Regions from separate parts of the Serratia sp. 121840015-1 genome, predicted to be linked through region 1. Evidence: predicted binding sites of a transcription regulator. Region 1 holds the regulator's gene; each other region holds the start of a gene.
The links. The regulator Fur, encoded in region 1, represses iron uptake genes when iron is present. The targets are predictions, from matches to a motif close to ATAATAATGAGAACNACTATCAA.

Region 1 (10,330 bases):
GCGCTGTTCGAGAAGATGCGCAACGGCGAGTTCGCCGAAGGCGCCGCCTGCCTGCGCGCCAAGATCGATATGGCTTCGCCGTTTATCGTGATGCGCGATCCGGTGCTGTACCGCATCAAGTTCGCCGAACACCACCAGACCGGCAATAAATGGTGCATCTATCCGATGTACGATTTCACCCACTGCATTTCCGATGCGCTGGAAGGGATCACCCATTCGCTGTGCACCCTGGAATTCCAGGATAACCGCCGTCTGTATGACTGGGTGCTGGATAACATCACCATTCCTTGCCACCCGCGTCAGTACGAGTTTTCGCGTCTCAACCTCGAATACGCCATCATGTCGAAGCGCAAGCTGCACCAGCTGGTGGCCGAGAAGATCGTCGAAGGCTGGGACGATCCGCGTATGCCGACCGTCTCCGGTCTGCGCCGTCGCGGTTATACCGCCGCCTCGATTCGTGAGTTCTGCCTGCGCATCGGCGTGACCAAGCAAGACAACAACGTCGAGATGGTGGCGCTGGAATCCTGCATCCGCGACGATCTGAACGAGAACGCGCCGCGCGCCATGGCGGTGCTGGATCCGGTGAAAATCGTCATCGAGAACATGGGCGATGCGGTGGAAATGGTCACCATGCCTAACCACCCGAACAAACCGGAAATGGGCAGCCGCGATGTGCCGTTCAGCCGCGAGATCTATATCGATCGCGCCGACTTCCGCGAAGAAGCCAACAAGCAGTACAAGCGTCTGGTGCTGGGCAAGGAAGTGCGTCTGCGCAATGCGTACGTGATCAAGGCCGAGCGCGTCGAGAAGGACGAAGCGGGCGAGATCACCACCATCTTCTGCAGCTACGATGCGGAAACGCTGAGCAAAGATCCTGCCGACGGCCGCAAGGTGAAGGGCGTGATCCACTGGGTGTCAGCGGCGCACGCGCTGCCGGCGGAAATTCGCCTGTACGATCGCCTGTTCAGCGTGCCTAATCCGGGCGCGGCGGAGGACTTCCTCTCCACCATCAACCCGGAATCGCTGGTCATCAAGCACGGCTTCGTCGAGCCGAGCCTGGCGGCTGCACAGCCGGAGAAAGCCTATCAGTTCGAGCGAGAAGGTTACTTCTGCGCCGACAACCGTCACTCGTCGGCCGAGCATCTGGTGTTTAACCGCACCGTCGGCCTGCGTGACACCTGGGCGAAAATCGAAGGCTAATCTTATTAGCCTCGAAAATTAATGAATCAGCGCGGCTTTAAGCCGCGCTTTTTTATGCCTGCGCTCAGCTCGCGATCTATTCCTCTCTCATTTTATCCGGGGTGCGTTTAATTAATGGCGACGCATTAACCCATTAGTTCTCTTATATTGGTCCTATTAGTCTTCACTTTTTCTTATATATTCGTGATGCGAATTAATTTCATTTGGAGAGCGCTCTCAATTTTTATCGTCTGACTGACGAATTTAGTCAGGCTGAAACCATTAATCGTCTCTGGTTGACCTTGTATCTCAATTTATTCTGATTTAATTGAATTTTTTATTCGACACCCTCTATGATCACCAGCGTAACAAATTCTCACTGATATGTGCTCCTTGTCATACTTTGACAAATCTCCCTCATTTTTCATTTGATAATTCGCGTCGCGAAAAATAGTCTGTCTGTAGCAATTAGTGCTGTGGGAATAACATCTCGTCGGCAATATTTTTTACCCGTTCGGGTTTTTTATTGGCAGTCGTGCAGGGCAGTGGTGAACACAGGCGGCTGCAACTTTTAAGTTAAGTCAAAGAGGAATTTCAATATGGGTACGCACGGTGCTCAGCGTAAAACGCTGGCGCTCGCAGTCGCGGGCGCGCTGTTGGGAACAGGGTTTGCCATGGCGCCTGAGGCGAAAGCCGCAGGGTTTATCGATGATTCCACGCTGACCGGCGGCATTTATTACTGGCAACGTGAGCGCGACCGTAAAGATCTCAATCCGGACAGCAAGGATTACAACCAATACACCACCAACCTGTCGCACTCCACCGCCAACCTGAGCCTGGATTTCGCTTCGGGCTACGCCTGGGACATGTTTGGTCTGGACGTCGGTGCCTTTACCGCCATCGAGCTGGCGGAATCCAGCGCCAGCGGCCACCCGAACGAGATCGCGTTCTCCTCGAAAAACCGTACCTACGACGAAGACTATTCCGGTGACAAAGGCGGCGTCAGCCTGTACAAAGCCGCCGCCAAATTCAAATACGGCCCGGTTTGGGCGCGCGCCGGCTATATTCAGCCGAGCGGCCAAACCCTGCTGGCGCCGCACTGGAGCTTTATGCCGGGCACCTATCAGGGGGCCGAAGCCGGCGCCAAGTTCGACTACGGCGACGCCGGTGCGTTGAGCTTCTCCTACATGTGGACCGATAAATACAAGGCGCCGTGGCATATCGAGATGGACGACTTCCGCCAGAACGATAAGAAAACGCGCGTCTCCTACCTGCACTCGCTGGGCGCCAAGTACGATTTCAAAAACGATCTGGTGCTGGAAGCCGCCTTCGGCCAGGCGCAGGGTTATGTGAATCAATACTTCACCAAGGCGTCTTACAAATTCGATGTGCTCGGCAACCCGCTGACCACCAGTTACCAGTTCTACGGTGCGGAAGACCGCATCAGCGACAAGAACGATCCGAACAGCATCTACGACGGCCTGGCCTGGCTGCAGGCGCTGACCTTCGGTTACACCACCGGGCAGTTCAACTGGCGTCTGGAAGGCACCATGGTCAAGGCGGAAGGCAACCAGGGCTTCTTCCTGCAGCGCATGACCCCGACCTACGCCTCGTCCAACGGTCGTCTGGACGTGTGGTGGGATAACCGCTCCGACTTTAACGCCAACGGTGAGAAAGCGGTGTACGCCGGCGTGATGTATGACCTCAGCAACTGGAACCTGCCGGGCATGGCGGTCGGCGGCTCCTACGTTTACGCCTGGGACGCCAAGCCGAGCACCAACCCGATCTACGATCAGAGCCTGCGCCTGAAGGAAAGCGCCTGGAGCCTGGACGCGATGTACACCATCCAGGAAGGGCGCGCCAAGGGCACCCTGATCAAGCTGCACTACACCCAGTATGACAACCACACCAACATCCCGAGCTGGGGCGGCGGTTACGGCAACATCTTCCAGGACGAGAAAGACGTCAAGTTCATGGTCATCGCGCCATTCACCATCTTCTGATGCGTTCCCCGGCCTCGCCGCCGGGGGCAGTTAAGGGAATTCAACGATGAAAAAAATCATGCTGATGTTGGCGGCCGCCGCGGCCTTGAGCGCCTGTGCGCAACCCGCCGCACCGCCGGAAGACGCCAAATTGAAGCAGGCTTACAGCGCCTGCATCAACACCGCCGAAGGTTCGCCGGAGCGTCTGCAACCCTGTAAGGCGGTGCTGAACGTGCTGAAACAAGAGAAGCAGCACCAGCAGTTCGCCGCGCAGGAAACGGTGCGGGTGATGGATTATCAGAACTGCATTATGGCGGTGCACAGCGGTAACGGTCAGGCCTACGACGCCAAGTGCGGCAAGCTGTGGCAAGAAATTCGCGATAACAATAATTAAGAAGGACAAGAACATGAACGCATTCAAACTGAGCGCATTAGCCGCGTTGACGGCAACGATGGGATTTCTGGGCAGCATGGGAAACGCCATGGCCGATCAACAGCTGGTGGATCAGCTGAGCCAGCTGAAGCTGAACGTAAAAATGCTGGATAACCGCGCCGGCGAAAACGGCGTGGATTGCGCGGCGCTGGGCGCCGACTGGGCCTCATGCAACCGGGTGTTGTTCACCCTCAGCAACGACGGCCAGGCGATCGACGGTAAAGACTGGGTCATCTATTTCCACAGCCCGCGCCAGACCCTGCGGGTAGACAACGACCAGTTCAAGATTGCTCACCTCACCGGCGATCTGTACAAGCTGGAGCCGACCGCCAAATTCAGCGGCTTCCCGGCCGGTAAGGCGGTGGAAATCCCGGTGGTCGCCGAATATTGGCAGCTGTTCAGAAACGACTTCCTGCCGCGCTGGTATGCCACGTCCGGCGACGCCAAGCCGAAAATGCTGGCGAATACCGACACCGAAAACCTGGACCAGTTTGTGGCGCCGTTCACCGGCGACCAGTGGAAGCGCACCAAGGACGACAAAAACATTCTGATGACGCCGGCTTCGCGCTTTGTCAGCAATGCCGATCTGCAGACGCTGCCTGCCGGCGCGCTGCGCGGCCAGATCGTGCCGACGCCGATGCAGGTGAAGGTTCACGCGCAGGACGTCGATTTGCGCAAAGGGGTATCGCCGGATCTGAGCACGCTGGTCAAGCCGGCGGCAGACGTCGTCAACCAGCGCTTCGCGCTGCTGGGTGTGCCGGTTCAGGCCAACGGCTATCCGATCAAGACCGACATCCAGCCGGGCAAGTTTAAAGGCGCGATGGCGGTGCCGGGCGCCTATGAGCTGAAAATCGGCAAGAAAGAGGCGCGGGTGATCGGCTTCGATCAGGCCGGGGTGTTCTACGGGCTGCAGTCGATCCTGTCGTTAGTGCCGAGCGACGGCAGCGGCAAGATCGCCACGCTGGACGCCAGCGATGCGCCACGCTTCCAGTATCGCGGCATTTTCCTCGACGTAGCGCGCAACTTCCATAAGAAGGACGCGGTGCTGCGCCTGCTGGATCAGATGGCGGCCTACAAGCTCAACAAATTCCACTTCCACCTGAGCGATGACGAAGGCTGGCGCATCGAGATCCCCGGTTTGCCTGAGCTGACGGAGGTCGGCGGCCAGCGCTGCCACGATCTGAGCGAAACCACCTGTCTGCTGCCGCAGTACGGCCAGGGGCCGGACGTCTACGGCGGCTTCTTCAGCCGTCAGGACTATATCGACATCATCAAATACGCCCAGGCACGCCAGATTGAAGTGATCCCGGAGATCGACATGCCGGCACACGCCCGCGCCGCGGTGGTCTCGATGGAAGCGCGCTATAAAAAGCTGCATGCCGCCGGGAAAGAGCAAGAGGCCAACGAATTCCGCCTGGTGGATCCGACCGATACCTCCAACACCACCTCCGTGCAGTTCTTTAACCGCCAGAGCTACCTGAACCCGTGCCTGGATTCTTCCCAGCGTTTTGTCGACAAGGTGATCGGCGAGATCGCCCAGATGCATAAAGAGGCCGGCCAGCCGATCAAGACCTGGCACTTCGGCGGCGACGAAGCGAAAAACATTCGCCTGGGCGCCGGCTACACCGACAAGGCGAAACCGGAGCCGGGCAAAGGCATCATCGATCAGAGCAACGAAGACAAGCCGTGGGCCAAGTCGCAGGTGTGCCAGACGATGATCAAAGAAGGCAAGGTGGCCGACATGGAGCATCTGCCGAGCTACTTCGGCCAAGAGGTCAGCAAGCTGGTGAAGGCGCACGGCATCGACAGAATGCAGGCCTGGCAGGATGGCCTGAAAGACGCCGAGAACGCGAAGGCGTTCGCCACCTCGCGCGTGGGCGTCAACTTCTGGGATACCCTGTACTGGGGCGGTTTCGATAGCGTCAACGACTGGGCCAACAAAGGGTATGAAGTGGTGGTTTCCAACCCGGACTACGTCTACATGGACTTCCCTTACGAGGTGAACCCGGACGAGCGCGGTTACTACTGGGGTACCCGCTTCAGCGACGAGCGCAAGGTGTTCAGCTTCGCGCCGGACAACATGCCGCAGAACGCGGAAACTTCGGTCGACCGCGACGGCAACCACTTCAACGCCAAGAGCGACAAGCCGTGGCCGGGCGCCTACGGGCTGTCCGCTCAGCTGTGGAGCGAAACCCAGCGCACCGATCCGCAGATGGAATACATGATCTTCCCACGCGCGCTGTCGGTGGCTGAACGCGCCTGGCACCGCGCCGGTTGGGAGCAGGACTATCGCGCCGGCCGCGAATACAAAGGCGGGGAAACCCACTTTGTCGATACCAAGACGCTGGAGAAAGACTGGCTGCGCTTCGCCAATATCCTGGGGCAGCGTGAACTGGCCAAGCTGGACAAAGGTGGCGTCGCTTACCGTCTGCCGGTGCCGGGCGCACGCGTAGCGGGCGGCAAGCTGGAGGCGAATATCGCGCTGCCGGGATTGGGCATCGAGTACTCCACCGACGGCGGCAAGCAGTGGCAGCGCTATGACGCCAAGGCCAAGCCTGCGGTGTCCGGTGAGGTGCAGGTGCGTTCGGTTAGCCCGGACGGCAAGCGCTACAGCCGCGCCGAGAAGGTCTAAGCCCGGTGCAACGGCCTGCTGCCCTGGCGGCGGCCGTATAACGAAGGGGGAATGCGTTCGCCCGCGCGTGTCGGCGTAGGGCGGACGTTGTAGTGAGAGTAGTACGTGGAGTAGCAGTGCCGCTGCAATTGTGATATTTCATGACATGATTTTCCCCCGGCTTGTCCGGGGATTTTTTTGCCCTTTGCACGGCAGGCATAAAAAAACCGCCTCGGTGTGAGGCGGTTTTTCATAGCCGGTCAGGCTTATTTCTTGTCGTGCAGCGTTTCGTCTTCGCGACAGTCACCGGTTTCACAGTGGCCGTACAGGTACAGGCTGTGGTTGGTGAGCTTGATGCCGTGCTGCTTGGCGATGTCACGCTGCCGCACTTCGATGGATTCGTCGCTGAATTCGATCACTTTGCCGCAGTCCAGGCAAATCAGGTGATCGTGGTGATGCTGTTGGGTCAGCTCGAACACGGACTTGCCGCCTTCGAAATTGTGACGTGTCACAATGCCCGCATCGTCAAACTGGTTCAGTACGCGATAAACCGTTGCCAGCCCGATCTCTTCGCCCATATCAATCAGTTTTTTGTACAAATCTTCCGCACTGACGTGATGGCATTCCGGATTTTGCAGTACTTCCAGGATTTTGAGTCGCGGAAGCGTGACTTTTAAGCCGGCCTTCTTCAATGCGATGTTGTTGTCGGTCATGCGAATTCAGTCCTGTTACTATGCTAATCAAGTTGAGGCGTACTCGCCTGTGGCATCGGTCGGCACAAAGAGTTAATGCGTCTCATTATAGAACCGGTTGTACTAAATGGAAACCGCCGGTTGTTAACAAAGATATAATTGCACTATTGCATGTTTTGCATGCAACGCCTTGATGGATGGGATAAACCGATATCTCAGTCTACCGTGACGGGGTGGGAAGTTACAAATCTGTAGCTTCTATCGCAGCAATCCCTGCTGCCGATGACGGCCCTGTGGGCACACTATGCACTTTACAGGGCCTTTGTTCAACCTTTCGCCAGTGCCGGGGCTTAGCCGACGATATCGGCCAGGCTCAGCTCTTCGACGATTTGTTTGACCCAGGCGTCCACGCGCTCGTTGGTCAGCTCAGGCTGACGGTCTTCGTCGATCGCCAGACCGATGAAGTGGCTGTCGTCCGCCAGGCCTTTGGAGGCCTCGAAGTGGTAGCCTTTGGTCGGCCAGTGGCCCACGATGGCCGCGCCACGCGGTTCGATGATGTCGCGGATGGTGCCCATCGCGTCACAGAAGTATTCCGCGTAGTCTTCCTGGTCGCCGCAGCCGAACAGCGCCACCAGTTTGCCGTTGAAGTCGACTTCTTCCAGCGTCGGGAAGAAATCATCCCAGTCACACTGCGCTTCACCGTAGTACCAGGTCGGGATACCCAGCAGCAGGATATCGAACCCTTCCAGGTCTTCTTTGCTGCTTTTAGCGATGTCATGCACTTCAGAGACGTCGTCGCCAAACTGTTTCTGGAGAATTTTCTGGATCATTTTGGCAATGTTTTCGGTATTGCCAGTGTCGCTGCCAAAGAAAATGCCTACAGTAGCCATATCGCGTATAACCTTTAAATTCAAGTAATTGCATTACTCGACGCCGGCACTGCCGCCGCTGACGCCGATTAAAATGATGCCATGGCAAGAGCCTTTCGCCTCCGGGGCGGGCGCCGACAGGCGCAGTCTCTTACCGGTAAATGCGTATCATGCCAGAAAGTGGCGCCGGGGTTTTATCGCATTTATGCGATGCCGGAGAATGAAGAAAAGCGTGGTCGATCCGGCGTTGTCCTTAACGCCGCGCCGCGCGTGCGGCCGAAGAGATCAATGTTCCGGCTGTTCTTCCGCCAGTTGTGCCAACAGCATCTGCTCGATGAGTTCGCTGCGGCTGATGTTGCGCTGTTCCGCCAGTTTGTTCAGGGCGTCCACCGCATCCGCGTTGATTTTCAGCTCTACGCGCCGCAATCCACGCACTTTATCGCGCCGTAGCTGATTGCGCTTATTGATTCTAAGCTGTTCATCGCGGGAAAGCGGGTTGGTTTTCGGGCGCCCCGGACGGCGTTCATCTGCGAACAGATCCAGCGTCGTGCGATCCGTTTGTTCTTTTGCCATAGGTAGCGGTACTGCAAGGGAGTTTGCATCAAAAAGCGCTCGCACGCTTCCGGAGGCATCGGTTAACACACTTCGGGCCAATAAACCCTAACCCAAATTCACCCCCGAACCGGCGTTCGCGAACGCGCTGGCGCGGTGGCAAAATTATAGCGCGCCATATTACCCCAGCAGATGGAGCGACGACAATGCCTAACTGCGGGCTAAACGCGCTAAGCCGTTATCTTTAGCGCGTTTTTTCGCCAGGTGAGTGCGTTTTTCAGGCTTCGTCGAGGAAACGGTGAATGGTGCGCAGCACCGCTTCCGGTTTTTCGGCGTGCACCCAATGGCCGGTGCCGGCGACGACGTGCGCGCGGGCCTGCGGGAACTGGCGGGCGATGGCCGCACGGTAGCTGTCCTGCACGTACGGCGACAGGCCGCCGCGAATGAACAGGGTCGGATGCGGCCAGGCCGGGACTTCCTGCCAGCCGGTGATGTCTTCGTAGCGTTCGATCAGCACCGGCAGGTTGAAGCGCCATTCGCCGTTGTGGAAGGACTTCAGCAGGAACTGGATCACGCCTTCTTCCTGCAGGTAGTCGCGCATCAGCTGGGCAGCCGCCTGGCGCTGGGTGATGCCGGCGGCGCTGACGGCCTTCAGCGCGGCGAAGATCTCGTCGTGGCGGCGGGTCTGGTAATTCACCGGCGCGACGTCGATGACGATCAGCCTGGCGACGCGCTCGGGCGCGATGGCGGTCAGCGCCATCGCCGCTTTGCCGCCCATCGAATGGCCGATGACGATCGCTTTCTCCAGCTGCAGTTCGTCGAGCAGCGCCAGCAGATCCTGCGCCATGGCGGCGTAGTTCATGTCGTCGGCGCGCGGGGAGAGGCCGTGGTTGCGCAGATCGACCTTGATCACCGTGTGCTGTTTATGCAGATCGCGCGCCAGCACGCCCAGGTTGTCCAGATTGCCGAACAGCCCGTGGATCAGCAGCACCGGCAGCGCGTCTGACTCGGCGGCCAGCAGTTGATAATGTAATTTCATGGCGAAGTTCATACTGAGAGAGATTCAGATTAGGGTATCATGATTGAATCGCACGATGAATCATGCGGAATTTTCGCGGCGCGGGCTTGGCAGTGCCGGCTATAGGTATTAGTCTGCATTTTCCGTCCGGAGGCACATTGTTGTGTTCGCCCCAGCGCTTTTAACCTTATAATCCCATGGCTTGAATGCAGGATCTGGCTTCAGGTTCTAAGTAGAAAAAACAGTATTGGATAAAGATGAAAACTATTGAAGTCGACGAAGAGCTTTACCGTTATATTGCCAGCCACACGCAACACATCGGTGAAAGCGCGTCCGATATTTTACGCCGCATGTTGAAATTCACCGCCGGGCAACCGGTGCGCGCGTTGCCTGCCGCCAGTGCGCCGCAGTCCGTCGAGCTGGAAAAAACGGCGCCGGCGCAGCGTCCGCGCGATCGCGTGCGCGCCATGCGCGAGCTGCTGTTGTCGGATGAATATGCCGAGCAGAACAAAGCGGTCAACCGTTTCATGCTGGTGCTGTCCACCCTGTATACCCTCGATGCCGCCGGTTTCGCCGCCGCCACCGAGGCGTTGACCGGCCGTACCCGCACCTATTTCGCCGGCGATCAGCAGACCTTGCTGGCCAACGGCACGCATACCAAGCCGAAGCATGTACCGGGCACCCCTTACTGGGTGATCACCAATACCAATACCGGCCGCAAACGCAGCATGATTGAACACATCATGCAGGCCATGCAGTTCCCGGCGGAACTGATCGAGAAAGTTTGCGGTACCGTCTAATTTAGCGAACAGCCCGTCATGATGGCCGTGCGCGACGTATTTGCCCGGTCACCGACAGGGATGAGGGAGATATGTCGATGGCGAATAATCCACGTGCCGGGCAGCCCGCCCGCCAAAGCGATCTGATCAACGTAGCCCAGCTGACGTCGCAGTACTATGTGCTGCAACCGGAAGCCGGCAATCCCGCACATGCG
Region 2 (10,330 bases), on a different contig from region 1:
CCTCGAACGCTGCCCCTATACGCAGCAGGGCCCGTGGCACATCACGCTGCCGGCAGGCGGCAGCCACCAGCAAAGCTTTGATGCCCACGCCAGCGGCGGTTGGTATGACCTTACGCTGCAAAGCCCGGGAGGTTGGCTACGCCGCCTGGCGGGCCGGTTGGAGGATGGCGAGCACAGCGTCAGCGACCCGCTTATGGGCCAGGAGTAAAGCGTTGTAGATTGAAATCGCGGAAATTAAACCGCCAGCCTCTTTTTTGTGGCGCCCACAGACGTCGGTTCTCCCGCGGTGGGCGCATTCTCAAAACCTTCTCCCTGCCCCACCCCCGCTATTTTTTTGATCTCGCTCACGGTCGGATATTATTTCATTGCCTTGCTAAACCGGTTCTTCTATTTTAGCCACCCATCTGACAAGGCTAATAACAGGGATTAAGCATGATAAATCGCGTATGGGTACTGGGCGACGCCGTGATCGACCTGGTGCCGGAAAATGCCAACGGTTATCTCAAATGCCCCGGCGGCGCGCCGGCTAACGTGGCGGTGGGGATCGCCCGGCTTGGTGGCGACAGCGCCTTTATCGGGCGGGTGGGGCAAGACGGCTTCGGTGCCTTTCTGCAGCAGGTGCTGAGCGATGAAGGGGTGGATATCGGCCATATGCGGCCAGACCCCGAACACCACACCTCCACGGTCGTGGTGGATCTCGATCTGCAGGGTGAGCGCTCATTCACGTTTATGGTGCAGCCCAGTGCCGATCTGTTTTTGCAGCCTGACGATCTGCCGGATTTCCAACGGGGGGAATGGCTGCACCTCTGCTCCATCGCGCTCTCGCAGGAGCCCAGCCGCAGCGCGGCCTTTGCCGCGATGGAACGCATCCGGGCGGCCGGTGGCCGGGTCAGTTTCGATCCCAACATCCGCGAAGAGGTCTGGCGCCAGCCGGAAGCGCTGCGCCCCTGCCTGCAAAAGGCGCTGCTGCTGGCGGACGTGGTGAAACTGTCGCGCGAAGAGCTGGCTTTCATCAGCCATCTTGACGATCTGGAGAACGCCATTCGCTGGATGATGCAAACCTATCCGCTGCGCCTGCTGCTGGTGACGCTGGGCGGCGACGGCGTCTATGTGCATGACGGCCAACGGCTGCGTCATTTCCGCGCGGCGCCTGTCGTTCCGGTCGATACCACCGGCGCCGGCGATGCCTTCGTCGCCGGGCTGTTAGCGGCGCTGGCACGCCTTCACGAATTGCCGCAGGAAGCGCAGTGGCCGGCGGTTATCGCCCAGGCGCAGGCCTGCGGCGCGCTGGCCACCACCGCCAAAGGGGCCATGACCGCCCTGCCCCACGCCGACGAGCTGGCGGCTTTCCTCCGTTGATCCTCTGCATCCACGGCGATCCTCAGGTTCGCCGTGGTCTTTTGCCCACGATTTGCGCGCTCGATCACAATAGCTGAATCGGGTTAGCTAACTGAGTTGCCAGCTCGCCTCCCTCTCGTTATCTTTCGCCTTGAAAAACCGGTTTAGCAATTTAGCAAACAATAATAACAACCCTTACCCGGATGATAGACGATGATGAAAAAACTCAGCTATTTGGCGATAACAACAGGGCTTTTCCTCTCCGCTTCCAGCGCAGCGGCATCGGGCAGCGGCGGCATCGAGGCGCGCCTCAACGCCCTGGAACAACGTCTGGCGCAGGCGGAACGGCGCGCCGCACAGGCTGAAACCCGCGCGACGGCGGCGGAACGCCGGGCGCAACAGCTGGAACAGCGCACCGCCAACACCGAACGGCAAACCGCGCAGATTGCGCAGCATGCCGCTACGCCGATTGCCCCGACCGGCGCACTGAAACTGAACGGCTTCAACGATCTGAAGCTGTACGGCGACGTGGAGTTCAACCTGGACGGCGCTAGCCGCAGCGGCCAACTGACGTCGCTGAAAGGCAGCGACCACAAGGACTGGAAGCCCGGCAACAAAGAGCGTTGGGATATCAACGGCCGCATTCTGGTCGGGCTGGACGGCTACCGCCGCAATCAGGACGGCAACTTCTCCGGCTTCAGCGTGCAGCCGCTGGCGGACATGACCGGCAAAATGAACCTGGACGACGCCGCCTTCTTCTTCGGCAATGAAAAGAACTGGCAAACCAAAATCGGCCGCTTTGAAGCCTACGACATGTTCCCACTGAATCAGGACACCTTCATTCAATACTCCGGCAATACCGCCAACGATTTGTACGCCGACGGCTTCGGCTATATCTACATGATGAAAGAAGGCCGCGGCCGCAGCAGCAGCGGCGGCAACCTGATGTTGAGCAAATATGCCGGTGATGTCTATTTCGAGCTGAACACGCTGGTGGAGGACGGCACTTCGCTGTTCCAGGACAACAGCTACCACGGCAACGCCCTGAACAATAAGAAAAACGTCGCCTATTTGCGCCCGGTGATCGCCTGGAAAAAAGACGCCTTCAGCATCGCAGCGGCAATGGAAAGCAACGTGGTGAATAACGCCTACGGTTATCAGGACGGCCAGGGCCGCTTCGTCGATCAGTCCAAGCGCAACGGCTACGGCATGACGATGAGCTGGAACAACAGCGCCGCCGATCCGGACAACGGCGTGGTGGCCAACCTGAGCACCGCCTATCTGGATGCGTCAGGCGAGCAAGACTTCACCGCCGGCGTGAACGTGCTGTGGCGGCGCTTCGAACTGGGTTATATCTATGCCCATAACAATATCAAAGAGTTCAATACCGCCGGGATCGCCGCCGATATCCACAACCCGCTCAGCGAACCGGGCAACTACGACATCCACACCGTTCATGCGTCGTATCAGATACCTAACATTATGAATATGAAGAATTTCAATTTGTATTTGGGGGCCTATGTCTCGCTGCTGGAAGCCAACGCCGACAACAAGATAGCCAACGGCGACAACGACCAACGTTACGGCATGCGCGCCAGATTCAAGTATTTCTTCTGACATCGATTCACGTCGCTGCGCCGCAAACTGCGCAGCGGCATTTTTATTTAGCAAGGGGACAACATGGACATTACCGCAACCGCCAACGCGCTGTTGCCACTGCTCGGCGGTAAAGAGAATATCGCCAGCGCCGCCCACTGCGCCACGCGCCTGCGCCTGGTACTGGTGGACGACAGCAAAGTGGATAAAGAGGCCATCGGCAAACTGGACGGCGTCAAAGGCTGCTTCAGCAACGCCGGTCAGATCCAGGTGATCTTCGGCACCGGGCTGGTCAACAAGGTGCATGCGGAATTCATCAAGGCGGCGGGCGTCAGCGAATCCAGCAAGGCCGAAGCCGCCGATATTGCGGCGAAAAAGCTCAACCCGCTGCAGCGCATCGCCCGCCTGCTGTCGAACATCTTCGTGCCGATCATCCCGGCGATCGTCGCGTCCGGCCTGTTGATGGGGCTGCTCGGCATGGTGAAAACCTATGGCTGGGCCGATGCCAACAGCGCGCTGTTCATCATGCTGGATATGTTCAGCTCGGCGGCGTTCATTATCCTGCCGATTCTGATCGGCTTCACCGCCGCACGCGAATTCGGTGGCAACCCCTACCTGGGCGCCACGCTCGGCGGCATTCTGACGCATCCGGCGCTGACCAACGCCTGGGGCGTCGCCGGAGGGTTCCACACCATGAACTTCTTCGGTCTGGACATCGCCATGATCGGCTATCAGGGCACCGTGTTCCCGGTGCTGCTGACGGTGTGGTTCATGAGCGTGCTGGAAAAGCGGCTGCGCAAGGTGATCCCCAACGCGCTCGATCTGATCCTGACGCCGTTCCTGACGGTGGTCATCTCAGGCTTTGTCGCCCTGCTGTTTATCGGCCCCGCCGGCCGGGCGCTGGGCGACGGCATCTCCTTCGTGCTCAGCACGCTGATTGCCCATGCGGGGTGGTTCGCCGGGCTGCTGTTCGGCGGCCTCTATTCCGCTATCGTCATCACCGGCATTCACCACAGTTTTCATGCGGTAGAGGCCGGGCTGCTCGGCAACCCCAATATCGGCGTCAACTTCCTGCTGCCGATCTGGTCGATGGCCAACATCGCTCAGGGCGGCGCCTGCCTGGCGGTGTATTTCAAAACCCGCGACGCCAAAATCAAAGCCATCGCGGTGCCTTCGGCCTTTTCCGCCATGCTCGGCATCACCGAGGCGGCGCTGTTCGGCATCAACCTGCGCTTCGTGAAGCCTTTCCTGGCGGCGCTGGCGGGCGGCGCGCTCGGCGGCGCCTGGGTGGTGGCCAACCATGTTGGCATGAACGCGGTCGGACTGACGGCGATCCCCGGCATGGCGATCGTGCAGGCCAGTTCGCTGGTCAGCTATATCATCGGCCTGGCAATCGCTTTTGGCAGCGCCTTCGTGCTCTCCCTGCTGCTGAAATACAACACGGACGCGCAATGATGGAAGAACTCAGCTTAATCAAACAGGCACTGCAGGCGGTCATGAACGGCCAGCCACTCGCGCTGCGCGATCCGCACCGCCCGGCCTGGCATCTGGCGCCCAGCGTTGGCTTGCTGAACGATCCCAACGGCTTTATCCAGCACAACGGCGTTTATCACCTGTTCTATCAGTGGAATCCGCTGGGCTGCGATCATCGCAACAAGTGCTGGGGACACTGGCAGTCGATCGATTTAGTGCATTGGGAACATCAGCCGCTCGCCCTGGCACCGGGCGCCTGTTACGACAGCCACGGCTGTTACTCCGGCTCGGCGGTGGTGGCGGAAGACAAAATCACGCTGATCTATACCGGCAATGTGAAATTCCCCGACGGCTCACGCACCGCTTACCAATGCCTGGCTCAGGCAAGCGATCGGGGCGAATACCGCAAACTCGGGCCGGTGCTGCCGCTGCCGGAGGGCTACAGCGGCCACGTACGCGACCCGAAAGTGTGGCGTCATCAGGATGCCTGGTACATGGTGCTCGGCGCGCGTGACTTGCAGGATCGCGGCAAGGTGTTGCTGCTGCGTTCCAGCGATCTGCGCGACTGGCAAGCGCTGGGAGAGATCGCCGGTTCCGGCCTGAACGACCTGGGCGAATTCGGCTACATGTGGGAATGCCCGGATCTGTTCTCGCTGGACGGCGGCGACGTATTGATCTGCTGCCCGCAGGGGCTGGCGCCGCAGCCGGAACGCTATCTCAACCGTTATCAGGCCGGCTATCTGCTCGGCAAGCTGGATTACCGGCAGGCAGCCTTCAGCCACGGCGAATTTCACGAGCTGGACGCCGGCTTCGAGTTCTACGCGCCCCAGACAACGCTGGCGGAAGATGGCCGCCGCCTGCTGTTCGCCTGGATGGGCGTGCCCGAGCAAGATGAAGAAGCCCATCCGACGCGCCGTTATGGCTGGATCCATACCATGACCTGCCCACGCGAGCTGTCGCTGCGGCATGGCCGCCTCCACCAGCGCCCGGCGCGCGAGTTGCAACAGCTGCGCGGCGAGCGAGAAGACTGGCGAGGCCGCGCCGATGACGCCCCCGCCTATGCGCTGGGCGCCGCGGAGCTGCAGCTGACGCCGCAGGGCGCGTTCAGCGCCGCCTTTGGCGACGCGATGACACTGAGCTGGGACGGCGAGCGGCTGCAGCTGACGCGCGCCTCTCTGGACGACGGCCGGCCGGAGCACCGTTACTGGCGCGGCCCGGTCACGCATCTGCAGCTGCTGTTCGATCGCTCCAGCGTGGAAATCTTCATCAACCACGGCGAGGCGGTGATGAGCGCGCGCTACTTCCCGGCAGGTGAACCGCAACTGCGGCTGAACGGGAGCGCAGCGCTGGCGTTGGAATACTGGCCGCTGACGCCATGCATGCTAGAATGACGCATCCTCCGATGACTTCAGATGGCGTCAGTGAAAAAAAATAAACGCATTACCATCAGTGACATCGCCACGCTGGCCGGGGTGTCGAAATCGACCGCCAGCCTGGTGCTGAACGGCCGCAGCAAGGAATACCGGGTGTCCGACGACACCCGCGATCGCATTCTGGCGCTGGCGCACGAACACCATTATCAGCCCAGCATCCACGCCCGCTCTTTGCGCTCCAACCGCAGCCACACGCTGGGGCTGGTGGTACCGGAGATGACCAACTACGGCTTTGCGGTGATCTCGCGCGAGCTGGAAACGCTGTGCCGCGAAGCCGGTCTGCAGCTGTTGATCGCCTGCACAGATGAAAACCCGGCGCAGGAGATGATGGCGGTGAACAGTCTGGTGCAGCGGCAGGTCGACGGCCTGATCGTCGCCTCTAGCCAGCTGAACGACGCGGAATACCAGAAGATCAACGTCGCGCTGCCGGTGGTGCAGATGGATCGCCTGATCGCCGGTTCCGAACTGCCGCTGGTGATCACCGACTCGGTTAATGCGACCGCCGAGCTGGTGGAAAAGATCGCGCGCCAACATCCGGATGAGATCTATTTTCTCGGCGGGCAGCCGCGCATTTCACCGACCCGCGATCGGCTGGCCGGCTTCCAGCTTGGCCTGGAGCGCGCCGGCGTAACGTGCAAACCGGAATGGATCATCAACGGCAGTTACCACCCCAGCTCGGGTTACGAGATGTTCGCTCAGCTGTGCGCACAGCTGGGGCGTCCGCCCAAAGCGCTGTTCACCGCCGCCTGTGGCCTGCTGGAAGGGGTGTTGCGTTATCTGACGCAGCATCAGCTGATGGAGAGCGACATCCACCTGTGCAGCTTCGACGATCACTACCTGTTCGATTGCATGACGCTGAAGATAGACACGGTCGCGCAAGACTGCCGGGCGCTGGCGCAGCATAGCTTCGACCAGGTTACTGCGCTCATCGACGAGCGGCCGCTGGAACAGCATGCGCTTTATCTGCCGGGTCGCATCCACTGGCGCCATGCCGGTTCCCGGGCGTTGTTGGCCGGGGAGTGATATTTTTGAATCAATAAAAAAGGGCGCCTGAGCGCCCTTTATCGTTTTGCTGCCGCTACTTGGCGGCGCCTTCCATGCCCACCAGCCCCACTTTCAGGTAGCCGGCTTTACGCAGGGTGTCCATCACGCTCATCAGCGTTTCATAGTCCACGCTCTTGTCCGCCTGGAAGAAGATGGTGGTTTCTTTGTTCGCCTGAGTGCGTTGATCCAGCACCGAAGTCAGCTGATCGGCATTCACCGGCTGATCGCCAACGTAGAGCTGCTTGTCGGCCTTCACCGACAGGAACACCGGTTTTTCCGGCCGCGGCTGCGGTTTGGCGGAAGAAGCCGGTAGATCGACGCGAATATCTACCGTTGCCAACGGCGCGGCCACCATAAAGATGATCAACAGCACCAACATGACGTCGATAAACGGCGTCACGTTGATTTCATGCAGTTCGCCGCTGTCGTCCAGATCTTCATTTAAGCGCATCGCCATGACTCACCCCGCCCGCAGTTGGTGTGCGTGCTGTGAGCGCTTGGCTTCCGCCGTCGCGGCCAGATCCAGATCGCGGCCCTGCAGCAGCAAGACCTGCGCCGCCACGTCGCCCACCTGGGCGCGATGGCCGCTGATGACGCGGGCGAAGATGTTGTAGATAACGACGGCAGGGATCGCCGCCACCAGGCCCATCGCGGTCGCCAGCAGCGCCTCTGCGATGCCCGGCGCCACGACCGCCAGGTTGGTAGTCTGCGAATGGGCGATGCCGATGAAGCTGTTCATGATGCCCCAGACGGTGCCGAACAGGCCGACGAACGGCGAGATGGCGCCGATGGTGGCCAGGAAGCCGTTGCCGCGGCCCATGTTGCGGCTGTAGGCCGCCACGCGGCGTTCGAGGCGGAAACCGGTACGTTCTTTGATGCCGTTGTTGTCATTGGATTCCGCAGACAACTCCAGCTCATTTTGCGCATCGTTCAGCAAGACAGCACTGACGCTCTCCGGGGAGAAGTTTTGCGCCAGCTCGGAAGCCTCATCCAGCGAGCGCGCTTCGGCCAGCGCCAGCTGCTCGCGGCGCAGACGGCGCTTGGCGCGCAGCAGTTCGCTGCCTTTGGCGAACAGAATGGTCCAAGTCACGATAGACGCCAGCACCAGGCCGATCATCACCGCTTTCACCACCGCGTCGGCGTGCTGGTACATGCCCCAAATGGACAGGTCCATGCCGCGGGTTTCCGGTGGCTGGATCGTCGGTGCCGGGTTCACCGGCGTGATGCTTTCCGGCGCGGCGGCTGCAGGTGCCGGCGCGGTGGTCGGCGCAACGCTTTCGGTAACGGCCGGATTGGCCGCCGGCGCTGCCTGCGCGCTGCCGGCCAGCCCCACGACCAGCACCATAGAAGCCATCAGGCTGCGGCCAAAGACCTTGCCCCACTGCGCCCGGCCCTGGCCGAACGATCCTTGATTTAAATTCTTGCCAGCCGTTTTCACGCTGTGCCTCCACCCATTACCGATCAAAATTAAGGAATAATTCAGCGTGCGATCATATCAAACCAACCGGGGATTGATAGTAGTTCTCATTATTATTTACCAAATAAACGAGAAAATTTTAGCCAACCCTGCGGCAAAGCGCCAATCCGCGCCCGTTCACCGCTAAACGCCCCTTTTATGGGGTTATTTCGTTACTTTTCTCCCACAACGACGCAACAAGGCCACGCTGCCGAACGGCGTCTTGACCGAGGAATGGGCTTCTCTCTCGCACCACGGCAGAAGGATGAGGCGAGAAAGGCGCGCCCGGCAGCCAATTATAGCCGTTTCTGTATCTGGAAGTTAAAACGTCTGGATGGCTATATTAACTCATGCTAACGTAAGGGCTATCGCAAACGGGCACGTGCAGAGCAACCAGAGGTGAGCCAGGTACCATGACGTCAAAACACATCGAAACCACGCTGATCGGCGCCGGCCGCGGCAAACGCTACACCCAGGGCTCCGTCAATCCCGTTACGCAACGCGCCTCTTCCTTGGTCTTCGACTCCGTCGCCGCCAAAAAGCACGCCACTGCGCAACGCGCCCATGGCGAGCTGTTTTACGGCCGACGCGGCACGCTGACCCACTTCGCCCTGCAGGATGCAATGGTGGAACTGGAGGGCGGCGCCGGCTGCGTGCTGTACCCCTGCGGCGCAGCGGCGGTGGCCAATGCGATCCTGTCATTCGTCGGCGCCGGCGATCACCTGCTGGTCACGGGTTCGGCGTACGAACCGACCCAGGATTTCTGCACCCACATCCTCGGCCGCATGAACGTCAGCACCACCTATTTCGATCCGCTGATCGGCGCCGACATCGCCACGCTGATCCAACCCAATACCCGCGTGGTGTTCCTGGAATCCCCCGGCTCCATCACCCTGGAAGTGCAGGATATTCCGGCGATGGTGCAGGCCATTCGCGCCGTGGCGCCGGAGGTGGTGATCATGATCGACAATACCTGGGCGGCAGGCGTGCTGTTCAAGGCGTTGGATTTCGACATCGACATTTCCATTCAGGCCGGCACCAAATACCTGATCGGCCATTCCGATTACATGCTCGGCACCGCCGTCGCCAACGCGCGCTGTTGGGATCGGCTGCGCGAGTACTCCTACCTGATGGGGCAAATGGTGGATGCCGACACCGCCTACATGGCGAGCCGCGGCCTGCGCACCCTGAGCGTGCGCCTGAAGCAGCACGAACGCAGCAGCATCGAAGTCGCCCACTGGCTGGCGGCACGGCCGGAAGTGGCGACGGTCAATCACCCGGCCCTGCCCAGCTGCAAGGGCCACGAGTTCTACCGCCGCGACTTCAGCGGCTGCAACGGGCTGTTCTCCTTCGTGCTGAAAGAGCGGTTGGACGATGCGCAGTTGGCCACCTACCTGGACAACTTCAGCCACTTCAGCATGGCCTACTCCTGGGGCGGCTTCGAGTCGCTGATCCTGGCCAATCAGCCGGAAGAACTGGAAGCGATCCGTCCGGCAGGCGGCGTCGATTTTTCCGGCACGCTGGTGCGTTTGCATATCGGCCTGGAGAACGTCGAAGACCTGATCGCCGATCTGGCGGCCGGTTTCGATCGCCTCAACGGCGTGCGCTAAGGCGGATTCCGCTAATTTTCTTCGTCTCGTTTAATGTCGGCTTAAGCTATTAGCGGTACACTATCCGGGTAACTGTCAGATACGGTAACCGCCGCACCCTGGAGAACGTGACCCCGGGCGCAACCGGCATGCAACAGGACATAAAATGGATGTATTACGAGAGATTATTCATGCGCTTTGGCAGCAGGACTTTATTGCCCTCGCCGATCCAAGCGTAATTTGGGTGGTTTACGCCGTACTTTTCACCACTCTGTTTTTGGAAAACGGACTGCTGCCCGCCTCCTTCCTCCCCGGCGACAGCCTGCTGCTGCTGTCGGGTGCGCTGATCGCCAAAGGCGTGATGGGCTTTGCCCCCACCCTGCTGATTCTGACCGCCGCCG
Region 3 (10,330 bases), on a different contig from region 1:
CGCAGGCCGTTGACGGTGCCAATGTGCACCATGCTGGAGACCGGGATGCTGCCGCACACCGGGCAGAACTGGCGCTGCTCGCCGTATTCGGCGCGCGCCTTGCCGGGGATCAGGCTGGCCATCTGCGCCCAATAGAGCGACAGCGCGGCCCAGAGGAACGGCGCCTTCTCGCTGCCCACCTTGCCGAACTCGCGGTTGAGCAAGGCGTCGGCCATCAGCTCCAGCTCGTGCGCCGAGGCTTTCTCCAGGTTGTCCAGCACCGCCAGGATATGCTCCGGCGCCTGCGGGCGCAGCTCGGCGATCAGCGACGTCAGCAGCTTGCGCCAGTGCTCGCTACGCGGGAACACGCTCAGATCGAGCGGCGGTTTGCCGCTGGCGGCGCCCTGCGCCAGCGCTTCGCTCAGATCGAGCGCCAGCGGGTTATCGTGCAGCGCATGCTGCTGCGCCTGCGCCAGCTCGGCGGCGAAGTTCAGGTAGTCGCCCAGCGGATTGTCGACCGCCAGCTGACGCAGACGATCGGCGCGGCGGCTGTACAGGCTTTTCAGGTTGGCGAAAAGTAACGGCGGGATGTTCTCCGCCGTTGTGGACTTCTCACGCTGTGCCCCTAACTGCTCTTTAGGAACGATGCGGATACTCATCAGGGTTTATCTTCCTGTCGTTTCTCGCGGACCTCACGGTACCAGCGCGGATGATGTTTCTTGGCCCAGGCCGCCGGCACCCAGCCTTCCACCATCGCGGTAATGGTGCCTTTTACCCACAATGCGGCGTAAATGTGCACCATAATCACGATAATCAGGCCGACCGCGGCCAGCGAATGCACCAGCAGCGCGATGCGGATCAGCGGGATGGAGAACGACGGCGCAAAATACGGCCGCCAGATCACCACGCCGCTGGCCAGCAGCAGCACCAGGCTGATAATCGCCGCCCAGAACACGCACTTCTGGCCGAAATTATAACGCCCGGTGTCACCCACTTCCTCGTTCATGGCGATTTTGTGGATGTTCTTGGCCCAGACGATATCTTCCCGGTTGATCAGGTTATGCTTCCAGTAGCGCAGGAACATCAGCAGGAACGCGGCAAACATGATCACCCCGACAAACGGGTGCAGAATGCGCGCCAGCTGCGGCGTCCCGAAGATGTTCATCAGCCAGTTGAAGGAGGGGAAGAAGAACCCCAGCCCGCTGATGGCGGCGAACACGAAGCAGAACGCCACGATCCAGTGGTTGATGCGCTCCGGTGCGCTGTAACGCTGAATGGGCTTTTCCTTTCTCATTTGCGCGTCTCCTCGTCGTGCGACTCGTCGTGCTCGTCCTCATCGTCGACGCGGTTAGGCCCGACGCCGACATAGTGGAACACGCTGGCCGCGAAGGTGGCGGCAAAGCCGATGGCCGCCAGGGGTTTCCACACGCCCTTCCAGAAGGTCACCGCCGGGCTGATGCTCGGGTTGTCCGGCAAACCGTGGTACAGCTGCGGTTTGTCGGCGTGGTGCAGCACGTACATCACGTGCGTGCCGCCCACCCCCGCCGGATCGTACAGACCGGCGTTCTGGTAGCCGCGGGTGTTCAGCTCGCTGACGCGATCTGCCGCTACCTGCTTCATCGCTTCCTTGGTGCCGAAGTGAATGGCGCCGGTCGGGCAGGTTTTCACGCAGGCCGGTTCCTGGCCGACGTCCACGCGGTCGACGCACAGGGTGCACTTGTACACCCGGTTGTCGTCCTTGTTCATGCGCGGTACGTCGAACGGGCAGCCGGCGATGCAGTAGCCGCAGCCGATGCAGTGCTCGGACTGGAAGTCGACGATGCCGTTGGCGTACTGAATGATCGCGCCTTCCGACGGGCAGGCCTTCAGGCAGCCCGGATCGGCGCAGTGCATGCAGCCATCCTTGCGGATCAGCCATTCCAGCTTGCCGTTTTCCTCCACCTCGGAGAAGCGCATCACCGTCCACGACTTGGCGGTCAGATCGGCAGGGTTATCGTACACCCCAACGTTGTGCCCCACCTCGTCGCGGATGTCGTTCCATTCGGAACAGGCCACCTGACAGGCCTTGCAGCCGATACAGGTGGTGACATCGATCAGTTTGGCCACTTCTTCCTGGTGGTCACGGGCGCGCGGCGCCGGCGTGAAACCATTGGTGGCGGATTTACGAATGATGTCTTGAGATTGCATGGCCATAATTCGTCTCCGTTACACCTTTTCCACGTTGACCAGGAACGCCTTGAACTCCGGCGTTTGCGTATTGGCGTCGCCGACGAACGGCGTCAGCGTGTTGGCGATAAAGCCTTTCTTCGCCACCCCTTCGTAACCCCAGTGGATCGGGATACCGATGGTGTCGACTTCCTGGCCGTGCACCTGCAGCGTGCGAATACGCTTGGTCACCACCGCCTTGGCCTTGATGTAGCCGCGGTTGGAGCTGACCTTCACGGTGTCGCCCTGCTTGATGCCTTTCTTCTCCGCCAGCTTCTCGCCGATCTCCACGAACTGCTCCGGCTGCGCGATGGCGTTCAGCCGCGCGTGCTTGGTCCAGTAGTGGAAGTGCTCGGTCAGACGATAGGTGGTACCGACGTAAGGGAACTTGTCGGATTTGCCCATCGCCGCCAGATCGTCCTTGAACACGCGCGCCGCCGGGTTGGACACCACGTTCGGGTGCAGCGGGTTGGTGCCGAGCGGCGTTTCGAACGGCTCGTAGTGTTCAGGGAACGGCCCTTCCGCCATCTTGTCGGTGGCGAACAGGCGGCCCATGCCCTCCGGCTGCATGATGAACGGCCCGACGTCGCTGCCCGGTGCGGCGGTGCTGTAGTCCGGGATATCGGCCCCGACCCACTTGGCGCCGTCCCACTCCAGCAGCTGGCGTTTCGGATCCCACGGTTTACCCTGCGGGTCCGCCGAGGCGCGGTTGTACAGGATGCGGCGGTTGAGCGGCCATGCCCAGGCCCAGCCCAGCGTATTGCCGAGGCCGGACGGATCGGCGTTGTCGCGCCGCGCCATCTGGTTGCCGGCCGGCGTCCAGCTGCCGGCGAAGATCCAGCAACCGCTGGCGGTGGTGCCGTCGTCGCGCAGCTGCGCGAACGAGCTAAGCAGCTCGCCTTTTTTCACCAGCACTTTGCCGTCGGCATCCAGCAGATCCGCCAGCGCCTTGCCGTTGTTTTCCTGCGCCACCTCTTCCGGCGACGGGTTGTCCGGCGTCAGGTAGTCCCAGCGCATGTTCAGCACCTGTTCCGGCACCGCACCGCCGTCGCGCGCATACATCTCGCGCAGGCGGCTGAAGATGCCCGCCAGGATCTCGCCGTCGTTCAGCGCTTCGCCCGGGGCATCTGCGCCTTTCCAGTGCCACTGCAGCCAGCGGCCGGAGTTGACGATCGAGCCGTTTTCTTCGGCGAAGCAGGTAGACGGCAGGCGGAACACTTCGGTCTGGATCTGCGAAGGATCCACCTCGTTGAACTCGCCGTGGTTCTGCCAGAAGTTGGAGGTCTCGGTGTTCAACGGATCGATGGTCACCAGGAACTTCAGCTTGGACAGCGAAGCCACTACCTTGTTTTTATTTGGGAACGACGCCACCGGGTTAAAGCCCTGGCAGAAGTAGCCGTTGACCTTGCCCTGCGCCATCATTTCGAAGTACTGCAGCACGTCGTAGCCTTTGTCCCACTTCGGCAACCAGTCAAAGCCCCAGCTGTTGTCCTTCTGCGCCTTGTCGCCGTAGAAGGTCTTCATCATGCTGACGAAGAATTTCGGGTAGTTGCCCCAGTAGTTCACCTGGCCCGGCAGCAGCGCCTTCGGCGTGTTGGCCTTCAGGTAGGTCTCGAGATCGGTCTGTTTCTCCGACGGCAGCGTCATGTAGCCCGGCAGGCTCTGCGACAGCAGGCCGAGATCGGTCAGCCCCTGGATGTTGGAGTGGCCGCGCAGCGCGTTGACGCCGCCGCCCGCCATGCCCATGTTGCCGAGCAGCAGCTGGATCATCGCCATGGTACGGATGTTCTGCGCGCCGACCGAGTGCTGAGTCCAGCCCAGGGCATACAGGAACGAAGCGGTTTTATCCGCGACGCAGGTTTCGGCGATGTATTCGCACACCTTGAGGAAATCGTCCTTCGGCGTGCCGCAGATGTTGGTCACCACGTCAGGCGTGTAGCGGCTCACGTGCTGTTTCAGCATGTTCCACACGCAGCGCGGATCCTGCAGCGTGACGTCGCGCTTGGCGAAGCCGTTCTCGTCGAACTGGTAGTTCCAGGTGGTTTTGTCGTACTTGCGATTTTCCGCGTCGTAGCCGCTGAACAAGCCGTCTTCGAAGGCAAAGTCTTCCCGCACCAGCAGGCTGGCGTTGGTGTAGGCCTCGACGTATTCGCGGTTGAACTTGTTGTTGGTCATCAGATACAGCAACACGCCCGACAGGAAAGCGATGTCGGTCCCGGAGCGGATCGGCGTGTAAAAGTCCGCCACCGATGCGGTTCGGGTAAAGCGCGGATCGATCACGATCAGCTTGGCATTGTTGTGTATTTTGGCTTCCATCGCCCAGCGGAACCCCACCGGATGCGCTTCCGCCGCATTACCGCCCATGACGATAATCAAATTCGCGTTCTTGATATCAACCCAGTGGTTGGTCATCGCACCGCGACCAAATGTTGGAGCAAGACTTGCTACCGTTGGTCCGTGTCAGACACGCGCCTGGTTGTCTACGGCAAGCATGCCGAGAGCGCGACTAAATTTTTGCGACAGAAAACCGGTTTCGTTGCTGGCGGCCGAGGCGCACAGCATGCCGGTGGTCAGCCAACGGTTGACGGTAACGCCCTGGTCGTTGGTTTTGATGAAGTTGGCGTCGCGGTCTTCTTTCACCAGCTTGGCGATGCGGGTAAAGGCGTCGTCCCAGCTGATGCGTTGCCATTTGTCCGACCCTGGCGCCCGATATTCCGGGTACTTGAGGCGGCTTTCGCTGTGGATGAAGTCAACCAGGCCGGCGCCTTTCGGGCAAAGCGCGCCGCGGTTTACCGGATGATCCGGATCCCCTTCGATATGGAAAATGCTTTCTTTGGCGTTCTTGGCGCCATCACCAAGGCTGTACATCAACAGCCCACAGCCGACGGAACAATACGTACAGGTATTACGGGTCTCGCGGGCGCGCAGCAGTTTGTACTGCCGGGTTTCCGCCAACGCCACTTCGGGGGCAAAGCCCAGCGCGGCCACCGTCGTTCCTGCCATACCGCCAGCGCAGATCTTAAAGAACTGCCTTCTGCTGACCTGCATGGGGGTCTCCTTTCACTCTCGATTGTCACATTGTTCAAATGCGCCTGCCCCGCTAGCGCGGCAAACGCGAATGTCACTGTTGTTATGCTTGCTACGAACGCCGGCCATATTACCACAGCGTGCTTGTGGTTGTTACACACTCGTGCTCATTCAGTGAACGCATTGGCACATTTCGATACATTTCGGCGTGGGTGCTCCCTACAGTATAGAGAGTAACCCACGCGCCGGATCGACGGCTTGAGGCGGCCATCCGCCGCCCTCTTCTATCAGTATGTTAGCGCAGCGATTTGCTCATTAACCACACAGTTCACAGGGCATTGATAATCATTTTCAATATCATTTAATTAACTATAATGATCCGACTGCTTACGCGGTGCTCGCCCTTTGCGCCGCCCATACACCACTGGAGATGATGATTATGAGTTATTCACTGCCATCCCTGCCGTACGCTTACGACGCACTGGAACCGCATTTCGACAAGCAGACGATGGAAATCCATCACACCAAACACCACCAGACCTACGTCAACAACGCCAACACCGTGCTGGAAGCCTACCCAGAGCTGGCCAAATACAGCGTTGAAGAGCTGATCCAGGATCTGGATAAGGTGCCTGCCGACAAACGCACCTTCATGCGCAATAACGCCGGCGGCCACGCCAACCACAGCTTCTTCTGGAAAAACCTGAAAACCGGCACCACGCTGGGCGGCGATCTGAAAGCGGCCATCGAGCGCGATTTCGGCAGCGTTGAGAAATTCCAGGAAGAGTTCGAGAAAGCCGCAGCCACCCGCTTCGGTTCCGGTTGGGCCTGGCTGGTGCTGAAAGACGGCAAACTGGCCGTGGTGTCTACCGCTAACCAGGACAGCCCGCTGATGGGCGAAGCCGTCGCCGGCGCTTCCGGTTTCCCAATCATCGGTCTGGACGTGTGGGAACACGCTTACTACCTGAAATATCAGAACAAACGCCCTGACTACATCAAGGCGTTCTGGAACGTGGTCAACTGGGATGAAGCCGCCGCACGCTTCGCCGCGAAGAAGTAATTCGCCCCCGTTGATGAAGATGCCCGCCACCGGCGGGTATTTTTTTGCCTGAAATCCGCTAAAGTTTGACCACTTCTTGCCGATGGTTTGTTCAATTGACGTTCGCCCGGAGAAGGAAAAACGCTATGGCGGCATTGCAAGCATTGGCAGGAAAGTTCACTCATCTCACCGTAGGTAAAAAGCTCGGTCTCGGCTTCGCGCTGTTGCTGCTGTTGGCGGTCGTCATCGCCGGCACCGGGGCGCAATATCTGCACATCATCGAATCCCGCGCCGATCGCATCGACTTCAGCAACCGGCTGAACGAGGAGATCAACCAGGCCAAATACAATCGCGCCATGTACGGCCAGACCTACCGGCCGGAGTACATTCAGAACAACCGCGCCAATATTGAGAACGCCGTCAAACTGATAGACCAGGGGCAGGCGCTGGACTGGGACGCCCAAAGCCGCAAGGATCTGCAGCGTCTGGTGACGCTGATCGGGGAATATCAACAGCAGCAAAAAGTCTTTGAGCAGGCGGTCACGGCGAAAGACGCGGTGCGCCAGAGCTGGAACATGTCGGAAGTGCAGGCCAGCCTGAGCCAGGTGGAACGCCAGCTGACCAACGGCGATCTGCAGCTGGCCTTCATCCAGCTGAACCAGAAGCTGACCCAGGTGCGCTACGGCGCGCGCGGCCTGCTGCTGAGCCTGAACAAGGAAACCGAAGCCCCGCTGATGGCGGCCATTGACGACGCGCGCGACGCGGCCAACGCCCTGAGCCGCAGGGTGAGCGACGCGCAGCGCCCGCAGCTGCAGCCGCTGCTGGCCGCCCTGGACGATTACAAAAACCGCATCGCGGCTTACCTGCCGGCCTATGAGCACGAGCAGCAGATCAGCCGGCAGCTCGGCGAACGCGCGCAAGCGATCGGCATGCTGGTCAACGCCTTTATGCAGGACGAGCTGGTGCAGACGCGCAACAACATCAATCTGGCGCAGCTGCAAATGGGCATCACCACCCTGATCGCCATCATCGCCGGGGTGCTTATCGCCTGGCGCATCACGCTGCAGATCACCCGTCCGCTGCACAGTACGCTGGCGATGGCGGAACGCATCGCCGGCGGTGACCTGCGCCAGGCGCAGACCAGCACCCGCCGCGACGAGCTGGGGCAGCTGCTGAACGCGGTGGCGGCCATGAGCCAAAACCTGCGCACCATGATTGAGAAGATCCAGATGGGGGTCAGCCAGGTTTCTACCGCCTCTGCGGAAATCGCCGCCGGCAACACCGATCTCTCTTCCCGCACCGAGCAGCAGGCGGCGGCGGTCGAGGAAACCGCCGCCAGCATGGAACAGCTGACCGCCACGGTGAAACAGAACGCCGACAACGCCCATCACGCCAATCAGCTGGCCACCGATGCCTCGCAGACCGCGCAGCAGGGCGGCAAGCTGGTGGAAAACGTGGTCAGCACCATGCGCGATATCTCCAGCAGTTCGCAGCGTATCGCCGAAATTACCACCCTGATCAACGGCATTGCCTTCCAGACCAACATCCTGGCGCTCAACGCCGCGGTCGAAGCGGCGCGCGCCGGCGAACAGGGCCGGGGCTTCTCGGTGGTTGCCAGCGAAGTGCGCAGCCTGGCGAGCCGCAGCGCCCAGGCGGCCAAGGAGATCGAAGGGCTGATCGCCGAATCGGTCAGCCGGGTGAAAACCGGCACCGAACTGGTGGAAAGCACCGGCAACACCATGGAACAGATCGTCCGCTCGGTCACCCACGTGCGCGACATCATGGCTGAAATCGCCGCCGCCTCCGATGAGCAGACGCGCGGCATCGCCCAGATTGGCCAGGCGATCGTCGAGATGGACCACACCACCCAGCAGAACGCCGCGCTGGTGGAAGAGTCCGCCGCCGCCGCCGATTCGCTGGAAGAACAGGCCGACATGCTGCTGCAAAGCGTCTCGGTGTTCCGTTTGGCGGAGCAGACCGAACCCGCCGCCGTGAAAGCCGCCGCGCCGAAAGCGCCGACGGTAAAACCCGCGGCCGCCAACGCCGCAGCGGAAGAGAACTGGACCACCTTCTGATGCCCTGCCGCCCGCCCGAGGATTTTCGGGCGGGTTGTTATGTCCCCCCGGCGTAACTCAGGCTATGCTGAGCCTTCGACGCGAGACACGGAGGCGCACATGCATCACCCAGACGTTTACATCGGCAATATTCAACCCTACGAAGGCGGACGCCCCAGCGCCATCGCCAAACGCCAGGTGGATGGCGCCATCCGGCTCACGCCGCTCGGCCTGGAAGGCGACGAACAGGCGGAAAAAAGCTACCACGGCGGGCCGGATCGCGCGCTGTGCCACTACCCGCGCGAGCATTACGCCCACTGGCGCGAGCAGTTTCCGACGCAGGCCGAGCAGTTTTGCGCCCCGGCCTTCGGCGAGAATATCTCCACCGAAGGGCTGACCGAACACAATGTGTTTATGGGCGACATCTTCCGCTGGGGCGAAGCGCTGATCCAGGTCACCCAGCCGCGCTCACCGTGCTTCAAGCTCAATTATCACTTCGCCATCGAGGACATTTCGGTGCTGATGCAGCAAAGCGGCCGCTGCGGCTGGCTGTATCGGGTGGTGTCGCCGGGCGCGGTCAGCGGCGATCGTCCGCTGGAGCTGGCGGCGCGCAACAGCGACGTGTCGGTCGCCGAAGCCATCGCCATCGCCTGGCACATGCCGTTCGACGCGGAACAGTATCGCCGCCTGTTGGCGGTGGCCGGCCTCTCCGCCAGCTGGAGCAAGACCATGCTCACGCGGCTTGCCGAAGGGCGCCTCGAGGACTTCAACCGCCGCCTGCTCGGCCGTTGAAATCGCGGGCGGAAAAGATGAAAAACGTGCGCCGAATGCCGCGTTAACCCTATTCTTCCGCCTATACTGTAGCCGCACGTTTTTTCAGCCAGGAGCCAGGTAATGACCACCCCGATCCATTCGATTCATCACGCCGCCGCCGAAGGCTATCAGGCCAACGCCGATCGCTATGTGAAAGGCCGGCCGGATTACCCGCCGGAAATCGCCGTCTGGCTGCGTGAAACTATCGGCCTGCACGCCGGCATGACGGTCATCGATCTCGGCGCCGGTACCGGCAAGTTTACCCCGCGCCTGCTGGAAACCGGCGCGCAGGTGATCGCCGTCGAACCGGTGCCGCAAATGCTGGAAAAACTGTCGGCGGCGCTGCCGCAGGTGAAAACGCTGGCGGGCACCGCCGAGGCGATCCCGTTGCCGGACGAGTCCGTCGATGCGGTGGTCTGCGCCCAATCCTTCCACTGGTTCGCCACGCCGCAGGCGCTGGCGGAAATCCAGCGCATCCTCAAGCCCGGCGGCAAACTCGGTCTGGTGTGGAACATGCGCGATGCGCGCGTCGGTTGGGTGCGTAAATTGAATCAGATCGTCGATAGCCACGAAGGCGATGCGCCGCGTTTCTATACCGGCGAATGGCGCAAATTCTTCCCGTTCAAAGGCTTTGAACCGCTGCAGGAGCAGGTGTTTATGCTGGGTCACCGCGGCGCGGTGGAGGACGTGATCTACAACCGGGTGCGTTCAACCAGCTTTATCGCCGCGCTGCCGCAGCCGCAACAGGAGCAGGTTATCGAGCAGTTGCGCCAGCTGGTGGCGGAAGAAGAGGAACTGCGGGGCCAGGACACGGTCACCGTGCCCTATCAGACCAAGGCGTATTTCACCACCAAGGTCTGATGCCCGGGGGTTCAGAACGCTTTCTTGGCGTAACCGGTGACCGCTTTCAGGCCCATCTCGCGGCCCAGCGCGGTCATCGGGTGCACCACGATCAGCCCGCGCGCGCTTTTCTTCAGCGCACCCATATCGGCCTGCTCTTTCTTGGTGATCTCGCGGCTGAACGGCAGCTTGCTCAGCTTCTGCGCTTCGGCGCTCAGCTTCTCGCCGCGCACGTTTTTCAGGCGTTCGATCTCCGTCGCCAGTTTCTCTTTCTCTTTGGTGTGCTGCGCGATCAACTCAGGGTTGCCCTGTTGGATCACGGTGGCGTCTTTGTGGTTCAAGGCGTCCAGCAGGTCGCTCAGGCGCTTGATCT

Region 2: the regulator Fur is predicted to act here: its motif matches at 8,396-8,418, upstream of exbB (tol-pal system-associated acyl-CoA thioesterase).
Region 3: the regulator Fur is predicted to act here: its motif matches at 5,550-5,572, upstream of sodA (superoxide dismutase [Mn]).

Annotation. Positions count from the first base shown of each region.
Region 1 covers NZ_JBSEYF010000003.1:360,363-370,692, forward strand. Annotated here, with positions in the region: gene glnS (glutamine--tRNA ligase) at 1-1,200, shown strand, start outside; gene chiP (chitoporin ChiP) at 1,779-3,182, shown strand; gene chiQ (ChiQ/YbfN family lipoprotein) at 3,229-3,555, shown strand; gene ACUXAC_RS17995 (beta-N-acetylhexosaminidase) at 3,569-6,226, shown strand; gene fur (ferric iron uptake transcriptional regulator) at 6,472-6,918, opposite strand; gene fldA (flavodoxin FldA) at 7,248-7,787, opposite strand; gene ybfE (LexA regulated protein) at 8,052-8,339, opposite strand; gene ybfF (esterase) at 8,596-9,369, opposite strand; gene seqA (replication initiation negative regulator SeqA) at 9,594-10,136, shown strand; gene pgm (phosphoglucomutase (alpha-D-glucose-1,6-bisphosphate-dependent)) at 10,214-10,330, shown strand, end outside.
Region 2 covers NZ_JBSEYF010000004.1:293,113-303,442, reverse strand. Annotated here, with positions in the region: gene ACUXAC_RS19610 (phosphocholine-specific phospholipase C) at 1-208, shown strand, start outside; gene ACUXAC_RS19605 (aminoimidazole riboside kinase) at 433-1,359, shown strand; gene ACUXAC_RS19600 (carbohydrate porin) at 1,555-2,955, shown strand; gene ACUXAC_RS19595 (sucrose-specific PTS transporter subunit IIBC) at 3,019-4,389, shown strand; gene ACUXAC_RS19590 (sucrose-6-phosphate hydrolase) at 4,389-5,798, shown strand; gene ACUXAC_RS19585 (substrate-binding domain-containing protein) at 5,820-6,863, shown strand; gene exbD (TonB system transport protein ExbD) at 6,919-7,341, opposite strand; gene exbB (tol-pal system-associated acyl-CoA thioesterase) at 7,345-8,322, opposite strand; gene metC (cystathionine beta-lyase) at 8,754-9,950, shown strand; gene ACUXAC_RS19565 (DedA family protein) at 10,096-10,330, shown strand, end outside.
Region 3 covers NZ_JBSEYF010000006.1:90,496-100,825, reverse strand. Annotated here, with positions in the region: gene fdhE (formate dehydrogenase accessory protein FdhE) at 1-638, opposite strand, end outside; gene fdoI (formate dehydrogenase cytochrome b556 subunit) at 638-1,273, opposite strand; gene fdxH (formate dehydrogenase subunit beta) at 1,270-2,172, opposite strand; gene fdnG (formate dehydrogenase-N subunit alpha) at 2,185-5,232, opposite strand; gene sodA (superoxide dismutase [Mn]) at 5,651-6,271, shown strand; gene ACUXAC_RS22085 (methyl-accepting chemotaxis protein) at 6,397-8,325, shown strand; gene yiiM (6-hydroxyaminopurine reductase) at 8,425-9,096, shown strand; gene ACUXAC_RS22075 (class I SAM-dependent methyltransferase) at 9,199-9,978, shown strand; gene ACUXAC_RS22070 (YibL family ribosome-associated protein) at 9,990-10,330, opposite strand, start outside.